Regions from separate parts of the Paenarthrobacter sp. YJN-D genome, predicted to be linked through region 2. Evidence: riboswitches for the same ligand, from Rfam matches in the RefSeq annotation. Region 2 holds a riboswitch; the other holds the start of a gene.
What was found. Region 2 has a riboswitch for cyclic di-AMP ahead of HMI60_RS18710 (hypothetical protein). Riboswitches for the same ligand answer to the same signal wherever they lie in the genome.
Positions count from the first base shown of each region.

Region 1: linked by a shared signal. The riboswitch ahead of HMI60_RS08860 (C40 family peptidase) and the one ahead of HMI60_RS18710 (hypothetical protein) in region 2 are both predicted to bind cyclic di-AMP.

Region 1 is NZ_CP053549.1:1,868,047-1,874,009, reverse strand. Features, by position in the region: gene HMI60_RS08880 (molybdopterin molybdotransferase MoeA) at 1-493, opposite strand, end outside; gene HMI60_RS08875 (NTP transferase domain-containing protein) at 490-1,386, opposite strand; gene HMI60_RS08870 (HNH endonuclease) at 1,429-1,929, opposite strand; gene HMI60_RS08865 (NlpC/P60 family protein) at 2,146-2,928, opposite strand; gene HMI60_RS08860 (C40 family peptidase) at 3,023-3,754, opposite strand; cyclic di-AMP (ydaO/yuaA leader) riboswitch at 3,759-3,941, opposite strand; gene HMI60_RS08855 (M23 family metallopeptidase) at 4,066-4,902, opposite strand; cyclic di-AMP (ydaO/yuaA leader) riboswitch at 4,907-5,147, opposite strand; gene HMI60_RS08850 (metal-dependent transcriptional regulator) at 5,343-5,963, opposite strand, start outside.
Region 2 is NZ_CP053549.1:4,034,353-4,040,315, reverse strand. Features, by position in the region: gene ald (alanine dehydrogenase) at 1-31, opposite strand, end outside; gene HMI60_RS18715 (CdaR family transcriptional regulator) at 240-1,454, shown strand; gene HMI60_RS18710 (hypothetical protein) at 1,723-2,901, opposite strand; cyclic di-AMP (ydaO/yuaA leader) riboswitch at 2,917-3,067, opposite strand; gene HMI60_RS18705 (hypothetical protein) at 3,196-3,426, opposite strand; gene HMI60_RS18700 (ATP-dependent DNA ligase) at 3,473-4,537, shown strand; gene HMI60_RS18695 (DUF6480 family protein) at 4,553-4,816, opposite strand; gene HMI60_RS18690 (alpha/beta fold hydrolase) at 4,950-5,747, opposite strand; gene HMI60_RS18685 (hypothetical protein) at 5,833-5,963, opposite strand, start outside.

The DNA.
Region 1 (5,963 bases), 2.2 Mb from region 2:
GGGCAATGTGCGCGGGGTTCAGGCGTGTTCCGGCCTTGAGAAGGACGTCACCTTCGGCCGCTTCTTCTGCGGCCTTGCGGATGTGCTGGCCGTTGCGGGGCTCCCCCGGCTTGGCGGCGCCGCCAAGCGCGAGAACCGGCAGGCCGTCGTCGTCGGTGGTGATGATACCGCTCTCGCTTCGCAAGACGGCCTTGGCGCCGGGCGGAATGAGTCCGCCGGTGACTATCGGGCTCGCTTGGTGGGGCGCCAGACGCTGACCGGGTTCACTGAGGATCCACGGGCCGCTGCCGTTCACTGCCCACCCATCCATCGCGGAGGAGGCGTAGTGGGGCATGTCCTGGAGAGCCAGGGCATCAGAGGCCAGGGTACGGCCAAGGGCTTTTGCCAGCGAAACCGGCCCCGGGGGTATGGGCGTGGCGACGTCGAACGCGCGCTGCCGGGCCTCCTGCCATGTGTGTGCCGCGTGGTGGCCCTCGCCGGGGGCCTCCGTCATTCGGCGTCAGTCCCGGTCTCCGAGTACTCCTTGGCGATTTTGCGGGCCAGGTCCAGGGCCGTTTTCATGGAGGCGTCATCGCTGGCCTGGCCAATACCACGGGCCATTCCCGCCGCGAAGCCGGCAATGAAGGTGGTGAGCGGCGCGGCCGGGCGAACCACCGAATGCGCGGCCACTCCTGCCACGGCCAGTACCTCGTTGATGTCTATTTCCACGCCCTCAAGCTCAAACGCCTGCAGCAATATGCGGCACCAGTCCTCGAGCGTTTCTTCCTGGCTCTTCACGTCCGCCTCCAACTCGTAGTCAATACCCAGCACCGCGGCGTCCTCCCACGTATCCACGTCGTCTGTGGACCCCGCGGGGACGTCAACGTCCAGCAGGTTCAGCCTAGCAAGCAGCTTGAACACTGAAGAGTTCGTTAACCCGGAACCCCGGACGGCCGAGGCCACCTCCCGGTCCAGAGCGGCCGTGCTGTATATGCCCAACAACGGTTGCTTCCGCCCGTCAGCGGATACCGCCATGACCCCTTCCACCGCGGGGTGCGCAGCGAGCACTTCCAACAGGCGGCCGATCCCCTGCGATGCCTTGGGCATATCGCAGGCCAAAACAAGCGTCCAGGGGGATCTCATCCCGGCCGTATCAAGTGCCGACAACCCTGCGGCGATCGCCGCTGCCGGGCCTGCGAAGGCCGGCTCCTCACGCGCGAGCAGCACGGATCCGGGCAAATGCACTCCGTGCTCGCCGGGACCCACCACTACTGTGGCCGCAGCAGCCCGGGCAGCCTCCAGTGCGCGCGAAAGGAGGGTGCCGCCGTCGTACTTCAAGGTGGGCTTGGGCACGCCACCGAGGCGGGTGGCCCTGCCACCCGCCAAAACAACGGCGTTGAACTCCATCCGCCCAGCGTACCCGGACGGCGGGAGGTCAGCAGAAATCGATCAGGCAGCGGATTCCGGCAGAAGGAACGGGTCCCAGTCCGGCGCAGGTTTCTCGAGTTCTTTGATCTGCCACATGGTCCCCTGGGGCACACCGGGTTTGAAACGGAGTTTCCAGCCCATTTCGGCAAGTGTGTGGTCGCTCTTGGCGTTGTTGCATTTCAAGCACGCCGCAACCAGGTTTTCCCAGGAATCCGCGCCGCCCCTGGACTTGGGGTGTACGTGGTCTATGGTGTGGGCTGTTTTCCCGCAGTAGGCGCACCGGTGACCGTCGCGGCGAAGAACCCCGCGGCGACTCACGGCAGTGATCTTGTTGTACTTGGGGCGGATGTAGCGGTTAAGGAGGATCACGGAGGGGCGTCCGAGAATCTCCTGTGGCCCGACGACAGGCTCGTCGCCTTCGGCCACTACGCTTGCTTTCCCAGTGAGCACAAGGACCAGCGCCCGGCGGAAAGTTATTACCGCCAGCGGTTCATATCCAGCATTCAGAACGAGTGTGCGCATGCACGTACCTCTTCACGGCCGCACCCGTCAGGGGCACGAGGGCCGGCTGCCCTCTGCATGTACGGGCTGTGGATCGACAACACAAGGGTAAGCACTTATATGCCGTATCAACGAATTTATTTGTCGTTTCGCTCACAGTGTCGGCAAAAGTTCACGCGTGATTAAAGCAAAACACCCCGCAGGCATCTGCCTGCGGGGTGTTCCGGGAGCTGATTGTCAGCCGTTGACGCGGATGAAGACCGGGCCGGAGCCGACGTTAACGCTGAACAGTGCCGTGGTGGATCCGTTCCATCCACCGTGGACTGCCATGCCGTTGCCGACGTACACAGCAATGTGTGCCTGTCCGGCCAAACCGCCGTTGGCGTAGTAGGCGAGGTCGCCGGGCTGTGCCTCGGCTGCACTGACAGTGCGGCCAAGCGACAGGTAACCGGCGGGCCAGTCGTGGAAGTGGATACCCACGGCTGCAAGGGAGTTGGTAACCAGCATGGTGCAGTCCTGCGTGACACCGAGCTGGGCGTACGCGGCGGCAGCAATTGCTGCGCCGAGTCCGCTGGACGCAGCCGGAGCAGCGGGTGCAGGGGTGGCAGTGCTGACGGCCACTGAGGCGTTCGTGGCCGGAGCTGCGGTGGCGGTGGACTTGGTCGATGCCTTGGCCTCAACCTTTGCCGGAGCCTCTTCAACCACGGGAGCCGGAGCTTCCACGGTGGTGACCACGGGACGCTCGTAAGAGATGGCAACCGTGGAGTCCGCAGCGATGGTGGCCTGGGCAACAGACTGGACATCGAGGGCGGACGTCGACGTCGATTCGCGGTCGACATTCGTCTCAGCAGCATTGGCAGCGATACCGCTGGTCAGCACCAAGCCTGAAGCTGCGGCGATGACTGCTGCCTGGCGGCCGACGCCACCGGCGTTGACGGTGACGGCCTTTGCGATGACGGCAAGCGAGCTGGTCTTGGGGGCCTCAGCGCGGTGCCGTGCAACTTTGTGTGCACTGGTCATTGTTTTCTCTTTCGTATCCGCAGGCAGTTGGGGTACCTGTGGGTAGTGGGTCAGCTGGCAGGGGTACGTCAGCCGGCCCCGAATCGGGTTGTTTCTAGCGGAGGGTGAAGAACGAAGACGTGCCGGTGGAGGCCACGGAGTGCAGCAGGGTTCCCTGGCCCGGGTTCAAAGCACTGATCATCATGCCGTTGCCGACGTAGATGCCTACGTGCGCACCGCCGTTCTGCATGACCAGGTCACCGGGCTGGGGGGCGCTGGTGGGCTTCATGGCCGTCCAGGCGTTGACGCGGGGGATGCTGATGCCGGCCTGGGCGTAGACCCACTGGGTGAAGCCGGAGCAGTCCCAGCCGCTCGGAGTAGTGCCGCCCCATACGTAAGGCGAGCCGATTCCTGTGTAGGCAATCGCTGCGAGCCCGGATGCTGCCGCGCTGGAGGCGGACTCCTTGGCTTCGGAGGACTGGGCAGTGACTGCAGTGGCTTCATCCGCCGTGCGCTCTGTGACCTGGGCCGCACGCTGGACAACCTTGGGGGCTTCCTTGGTGGCCACGACGGGGCTCTCGAAGGAGACGGTGGCTGTTGGCTCTGCGGTGACCACCGCGGTGGCAGCCAGCTGCTGGGTGCTGGAGACTTCCGAGGTGGAGACGTCGGTGTCAGCGGCGTGAGCCGGCAACCCGACAGTAAGGACGAGGCCTGAGGCTGCTGCCAGCACGGCGGCCTGGCGGCCAACGGTACCGGCGTTCGAGGAAACAGCCTTCGAAAGAGTGTTCAACGGGTTCGAACGAACCGATTCAGCGCGATGGCGCGCAGGGGTAGTGCGTGATGACACGTAGGTAGCCTCTCCCAATGCCTGCGAGGTGAGCTGTCGGATTCGGATGGGAGTCATCCGGCCGCGCTGCTTCACTGGGAAACTTTGCGACTTAACCCCAAGGCCTTCATTCGAAGACCAGAAGTGGTTCCCCCGCCCCTGCCAGACGATTTTGCGAACGGACCTCGAGTGGTGGCAGAGCTAGGCAATCCACTCAAGTGCACCGGCCCCCTAAAAAGCCGATGCGCTCTGAAGGTTATAACAATTGAAAGCGAATGTCACATTCAGGTCACGAGGCCTGTCATCAATGCGAGAGAGCACCATCAACTGGCTTAGAGCCAGCCCATGGGGTCAACGACCTCGCCGTTGACCTGTACTTCGAAGTGGAGGTGGCAGCCGGTGGAGGCGCCTGTGGTGCCGCTCAGGGCTACGGTGTCCCCGCGGTTGACCGTCTGGCCCACCTGGACGTTGAAGGACGACAGGTGGTTGTACGTGGTCTCCAGGCCGTTGCCGTGATCCACAACCACGCGGTTTCCTCCGCCGTACTCGTGCCACCCGGCAAAAGTCACTTTGCCTGCTGCAGCTGCATGCACGGCAGTTCCGCATTGGGCCACGAAGTCCTGGCCGCGGTGGAAGTCGCCGGTGCCGCCCGTGAGGGGGCTGACGCGGTAACCGAAGGGGGAAGCGGTGGTGAGCGTGTCGAGGGGGCTGCCCAGGGTGCCCACGGAAGAAGCACGCTGGATGCTGCCGGCCGACTGGGCGCTGAGCAGTTGCTTCAGCTTTCCGTCAGGGTCCGCAGCGGTGGCTACAGCTGCGCGGCTGAAGTCGATTTTGGCTGATGCTGCCGCGGAAACTTCGGGCTGGCTTCCGACAGTGCCGCCAACGGCCAGGGCAGATTCGGACTGTCCCGATTCCGAGGTGGCCATGACGGGGCTGGTGGCCGGCAGGCCGACAGTCAGGGCAAGTCCGGTGGCGGCAAGCGCAACTCCGGCCTTCTGCCCGACGCCACTTGCTGCGGCGAAGTCGGCAACCTGGCGCAACGGGCTCTTACGGCGGCGCACCTGGCGTTCGGTGTCGCGGGGCCGGATCTCCGTTACGACGCGGGCTGGCCGCAGCTCAGTAGCGGGGCCGGACGCACGGCGGCGGCCCCTGACGTTCTGCGATGTCAAACTCTGTTCCTCTCTGAAAAGCCTGCGAAGTTAGCTGTCGGATTCGGGTCAGAGAGTTCAAAGACCCGGTCCGCACGAAGCGCTCACGGCACACAGGTATCCAAGGAGGGACTTGCATCAATGGGCACTTCTGCTGCGGACTTCACCCCAAGGCTGCTTCTTTAGACAGCCGCTTGTGGTTCCCCCGCCTCTGCCAGTGGTGATGGTTCACCCGATCCGCTGGCAGAGCTCGGCTCCGGATCAGGTAACGCTTTGGTATCAGCGCTAGTAGATAACTATAGGGGATTAAGGCCCTTGGTAATAAATTCGTTATCAACAGAAAGACGCCTGCGGCGGCGGGCCATTATCATCAATTTCGAAAAACCGCAGGTCACACGCGCGCCAAAGCCTCTCAAAGTGAGGTTTGACACTGCCGGGAGGGTTGTCGGACCGGAAGGCTGTCAGTTGAGGGACACGAAGACGTGCGCCGCAACTTCAGGCGGGAGCTCCAAGGCTCCTTCGATGCCGGGCACCCGGACGGAGATGTACTCGCCCACGCGCTCGAGCGAGACCGGCGCCCCGGGCCGGATTCCGCCCTCATCCAACTGGGTGAGCAGTTCCGGCTCCACCTGGATGGGCTCGGCCAGCCGCGTGACAACCACCCGGGAGTCGGAGGCGTAGCCGTCCATGGCCTGCAGGAGGTTCACGTCGATCCGGGGGAACTGTGTTCCGGCCATGCCTCCCAGTGCTTCCAGTCCCGGAATCGGATTTCCGTAAGGTGACTCGGTGGGATGCTCAAGCAGTTCATAGAGCCGGCGCTCCACGCGCTCACTCATCACGTGCTCCCAGCGGCAGGCTTCATCATGCACGTACGCCCAGTCGAGTCCGATGACATCGGCCAGGAGCCGCTCCGCCAGGCGGTGCTTCCGCATGACTTCGGTGGCACGCTTGCGTCCGACTTCGGTCAGCTCCAGGTGGCGGTCGTTGGACACAATCACCAGGCCATCGCGCTCCATCCGCCCGATGGTCTGGGAGACCGTGGGGCCGGAGTGCCGCAGGCGTTCGGCTATGCGGGCCCTGAG
Region 2 (5,963 bases):
TCTTGATTTCTTTGGGGACGCCGATGATCATTTGCTGGCTCCATCGTTAGCGGCCTGTTCGGCCGAATATTTGCTGCGGGCTGTGATTCCAGAATAAATCCGGCTGTGAGGCAGGCGACATGGATTCCCGACCGGCCCGGGAGCAAACCCCCGGAAATTCAAGGAACTCCTGCCGTCAAGCTCGACATTTGTCGAGCACCAAGGCGTCAGGTGTCGCCTGCTGTTGGTACGCTTTCCGGATGCAGCAAGACGTGGAACAGATCGTTGAACGCGTAGCACTGAAGCTCGGCCGCGGACTGTCCTTGGAGGACCTCGACGGCGTTCTTCTCGCCTACAGTTCCAACCAATCCCACGCAGACCGCGTCCGGGTGAATTTCCTGCTCAGCAAGCGCGTCCCCAGCGACGTCAGCGCCTGGCAGCTCTCGCACGGTATCTCCACCGCCGTGCGCCCCGTGGTGGTGCCCGCCAACGACGAACTCGGGATGCTCGGCCGCGTCTGTGTCCCCTTGTTGGTCCGCGGTTTCCGTGTGGGGTACTTGTGGGTGCAACAGGACCTTGAGGAGCAAAGCGCGACGGCGATCCTCGCCCAGTTGCCCGGCGTTCGGGACGAACTGGACCTGTTGGCGGGCTTGCTCCTGGACTCGAACACGGCCGAGTCCGAGTTCCGGCGCCGGCGTGAGCAGGAGTTCCTCTCGGCCTGTGGCGGCGAATCGAACGCCGTGGCGGCCGTTGCGGGGTGGAAGGAGATCCAAGGCCGCGGCCCGTGGCAACTGGTGACGATCCTTGACGCCGAAGGTGCCCGGTCCGACGTCGATCCCATCGCGGCAACCCTCACGCACCGCTCAGCCGCGCTGCAGTCCACCATCGGCGTGAACGCGGCTTTGTTCAGCGCGGGCACGGAAACCCACTCGGTGGTCCTGTTCCGGGAATCCGGAGGACGGGCAGACCACGCGCAGGTCCTGGTCCATTACCAGCTTGAGCTCGCAAAGCGTGCCGGCCGGACCGTGGACCGCGTCATCCTGGGGATCAGCGAACCCTTCCAGGTGATCAGGCAGCTCGCGGGGGCGTACCGGCAGTCCAAGGTTGCTGCGCAGGCGGCGGCCGTGGATGCGCAGCTCGGGGAACTGGTGGACAGCCGTTCCGTGGGCGTGTACCAGCTCTTTGACCGCCTGCTGGCACCGGGCGGCTGGGACGATACCGGCTCGGTGCATTTCCGGACGCTTGAGGACCAGGACAAAAACGGCGAGCTCCTGCCGGTCCTGGAGCTTCTCTACGACAACGACAGTGCCGTGCAGGATGTCGCGGCGAAACTTCACCTCCACAGGAGCAGCATCTACAACAGGCTCGGACGCATCCGCCAGCTCATCGGTGCTGATCCCTTGAACGGTGCCATCCGGCTTGAACTGCATGCTGCCTTGAAGGCGCGGCGCTGGGCCGGCAGGCCGCGGATCTGAGCCGGACCGCGGATCTGAGCCCGGACCCGCGGATCTAAGCACCGGCAAAACTCAGCGCAAGAAACAGATAAGGCAGGTACCCGCGCGGGTACCTGCCTTATCTGATGCCAATGCGCTTGCCTGGCCGTTCACGGGGGAACGCGTCAGGAGCGCCTCAGCCGCTGGCAACTCCAGCGGCCCAAACGGCGCCGGAACGTTGCCGTGCGGCTGCTGCTGCAGTACCGCCCGTGCCAGCCGGCGTGCACGTTGGTGCGGGGCAACCGCGTGCTCACTGCAGTGCCTTCTGTGCGGCGTCAAGGAGCGACTCCAAGGTGGACGCCTGCGGCTGAGGCGACGTGCCTGCGGTGGGCTTGCCGGTGGGCCGGGGCTTTGCCGTTTGCGTTCCCGTCGGTGTTGGCGTCGGGGTCGGCGTGGGAGTGGTGGTCGGCGTCGGCGTCGTGGTGGGCGTCGGTGTTGCCGGCGGCGTCGTGATCGTGTCCGAGGGCACGTCGCCGGGCGCCGGCGCAGGTTGGGTCGGAGCCGGAGTGCCGGCTACGGGGGACGGCGCTGCGACTGCCGGGGCGGACGCCGAGGGGACCCAGACAGGGGCTGCCAGGGAGACGTGCGGTGAAGGAACCGACGACGGCGAAACCGCCACAGGCGCTTCCGGTACCGTCGCCGGTTGGCCTGCTTCGGATGACGATTGACCCGACGACGACGGGGAGGACGCTGTGGTGTAGGAAGCCCGGGGCGCAGGGGCTGCCGAGCCCGGTTGGCGGTCCTCGCCACTCTGGCCGCCGTTGGCTTCCTGGGCCGGACTTTCCTGACCGAAGAACGGAAGCTCCAGTGCCTGCCCGACGGTTCCCGCAGTCAGTACCAGGCCCAGCGCTCCGGCAACCACTGCCATGCGCTGGCTCATGTGCTTCACCGACGCGGCTTTCCGCAGAACAGCTTGGGGTTCGCGGCCAAATGAGGAGGTGGTGCCGAGGGTTGATGCCGTCACCGGCGGAGGTGTCTTGCGGGATGCCGCCGGGGCCGGGGCAGCCGCTTCGGCTCCGGCTTCCCCGCGGGTGGCTGCCTTGCGGGCGGCAACCACGGGAATGGCTGACGTGGGAGGCCCTGGTGTGGTGGATGCCGGAGCTGCGGCCCGCGCGGCTTCGACTACCGGAATCGCTGCGGTTGCCGGCTCCGGAAGCGCAGGGGCTGCCTTCGGCTCGGCAGGGGCGATCACAGCCCTTGCCGCACGCTCACGCTCAGCGGCCCGGGCCGCAGCCCGCGTGATGGGCGCAGCCGTAGCGGGTGATGCCGGAGTGGGTGCCGTTACGGTGGGGATCGCCGTCGTGGCGGGTTCTGCTTGGGTGGGGATCGCCGTCGTGGCTGGTTCCGGGGATCCGCTGGGTTGGGCCCGACGGCGTCCGGTTGGCTTGGTGCGCTCGCGCTCGAGTTGCGCGCGGCGTGGGTTATCCATGGTTGGGGACATGGTTGTGCCTCTCAACGCCTGCGAGGTTAGCTGTCGGGTTCGGACGAGGCCGTCCGGCCGCGCGTGGCGGCTTCACCCCAAGGGCTTGCGGAGAAAACAAGCCCGGGAAACTGTGGGTCCCCCGTCTCTGCCGCGGGTCTGGCGGATCCTGGATTGCGGCAGAGCCCGGCGTCAATCCAGAAGCGGCCCAGCGGAGATCGGGTCGCCCTACGACCGTACAGGAGGCGGAAAGTAAAGTCACATTAATGTAACGGGCGGTAGTTCTGCCCCCGCGGGAGGGTGCTACCGCTTAGGCTTCGGGGCCGGCGCGGGGGCGGGGAGTTCGTGTTCGATTTTCCGGACCTGGTGGGCCTGATGTGTGGCAGGGCGGAAGACTTCGTCTGCGATCCCCAGCAAGCCGCCTGCTGCGGCCCGCCGGACGCCGCGCTTGTTCTCCCGCGCAATCCAGTACCAAAGCGCGCCTATGAGCGCGGGAACTCCGAGCACTGCTGCCAACACGGCCAAGATGTCCATCCGCCAACACTAGCCTTGGGCACGTACTGGCCGGTAGACATGAGCTATGGACCTACCAGTGATGCCGCCCGTTTCGCCCATGCTCGCCAAGTCCGTCACGAACATCCCCGACGTTGGGCATTACGAGCCCAAATGGGACGGATTCCGGACCATCGTCTTCAAGGACGGGGACGACATCGTCCTGGGCAGCCGCAACGAGAAGCCCATGACCCGTTACTTCCCGGAGCTGGTGGAAGCGCTGAAGAAGAACCTTCCGGACAAGTGCGTTGTGGACGGCGAGATCATCCTGATCCAAGGCAACAGGCTTGAGTTCGAGGTGCTGCAGCAGCGAATCCATCCCGCGGACAGCCGGGTTCGGATGCTTGCGGAGAAGACGCCGGCGTCCCTGGTGGCGTTCGACCTGCTTGCCCTCGGCGACGAGGATCTGACCGGCCGGCCCTTCGCCGAGCGGCGCGCTGCCTTGGAGAAGGCCCTCGCCGACGCCCGGCCTCCTGTATACGTAACGCCTGCGGTGACGGACCTGGGGCGCGCCAAGGAATGGTTCGTGCAGCTTGAGGGAGCAGGCCTCGACGGCGTGCTGTCGAAACCGCTCGACGGCACCTACCAGCCGAACAAGCGGGTGATGTTCAAGACGAAGCATGAGCGGACAGCCGATTGCGTGGTGGCCGGATTCCGTTGGCACAAGACCGCGAAAGTTGTGGGGTCGATGCTCCTGGGGCTCTACGACGACTCAGGCCGGCTTCATCACGTCGGCGTCGTGGCGTCATTCCCCATGGCAAAGCGGGAGGCGTTGGTGGCGGAGCTTGAGCCCTATCAAGTGGAGCTCGGCGACCATCCGTGGGGCGAGTGGGCCAAGCAGGACGATTCGCCCGGGGGGTCACGGATGCCCGGGGCGCAGAGCAGGTGGAGCGCCGGAAAGGACTTCTCCTTTGTGCCGCTGCGCCCCGAACTGGTGATCGAGGTGGCCTACGACTACATGGAGGGTGACCGGTTCCGCCACACGACGCAGTTCCGTCGGTGGCGGCCGGACCGGACTCCTGAAAGTTGCACGTACTCGCAGCTGGAAGAGCCTGCGGAGTACGACCTTGGGGAGATCCTGAGCCTGCCGTAGTGGCCCGGCGGGGAACTACTCCTCGTGCCCCTGGTCGCTGCTCATGCTGCCTTCGGCGGGCGGGGTTTCTCCCGGGGGCACGCCGCCGCCTGGCTCGAGGCCTGTGACGTTTCCATCCAGGGGGTCGGGATTGGCCGAGGAAGCGGGGTCGTCGTCCTCGTCCTGGCGCATGTCGGGATCTTCGTGGATGCTGTCCGCGTCGGCGGTAGTGTCGATGGGTCCACTGGCGCCGCTCACGCCGAAGGTCCGGGGATCGTCTTCCGGGTCATAGCTGGTCATGGTGAGCCCTTTCGTAAGTAAGCTTACTAATTAGCTTGCTCCGCAAGCCTATCCGGGACGGGCCGCGCCAACAAGGCCGTCCGCAGAGGTGCCCGTGCCAATGCGGCTCCCTGCGCCTCGGCGTCCTGCTTGCTCAGCGGTGCCGGGTGGTGGCGTTGACGAAGCTGCGGATGGCGTCCGCCACGGCTTTGGGGCGCATGTGCTGGGCAACGTGGCCGACGCCGGGAATTTCCACCAGGCGCCCTTGGGCCACCGCCCGCGAAAGCCTCAAGGACCAATCCGGTCCGGCAACATTGTCGCGGCTTCCCCGGAGAACCAGGACCGGGACATCGATGCCGGACAGCCGATCCAGGGTCGGGTACTTCATCATCACGGGCAGTTCGGTGACGTACCAGCGCGGTCCGCACCGGAAGTAGTCCCCCATGACGATCCAGTTGGACGAAGGACTCTCGCGGAGGATGCCATCCAGTGTCAGGGCAATCGACTGCTGCATCACGTTCTTGTGCCGCGAATCGACAACCGGCCCCATGAGCACAAGCTGCCGTGCACTTTCCGGCCGGTGCAGTGCAGCCTCAATGGCGAACTGCACCCCCATGGAGTGGCCTACCAAAATGTAGGAGTCGATGCCGCGGGATGCCAGGGCCCCGGCAATGAAGGCACCGTAGTCCTCGACCTGGAGTTGCCTGCCGGGTCGGGGAGTGCCGCCGAAGCCCGGCAGGTCGAAGGAGTACGTGGGCGCATGCGCCGCCAGCACGGCGTGCAGTCGTGCTAGGTACCGGTGGGAAACCCCGATGCCGTGGATCAGGATGTAGGCAGGCTTCTCTGCCGACCCGGCCCCGGCGGCGGACCCGGGGTCGGGAGACCCCTCGGTCCAGAAGATGCGTCCGGTGAGGCCATGGGCCTCTATGTCGGAGGACAGTAGCGCGCTCATGCGGGATAAATGACGGAAAAGTACCTTGAAGCCATACAGCTATTGAACAGCATGCTGTCGGTTTCGGAGGGCTCGCCGGTGCGAGCTAGTCCCGCGCGGCGTCGTCCGATTCATTGGAGTCGGCCGGCCGCGCATCAGCTGCCTTCGCAGCGTCAGCCGCCTCCCGGCGTCGTGCGATTTTCGATTCGGTCCACATGGTGACCGCCACGAACACCG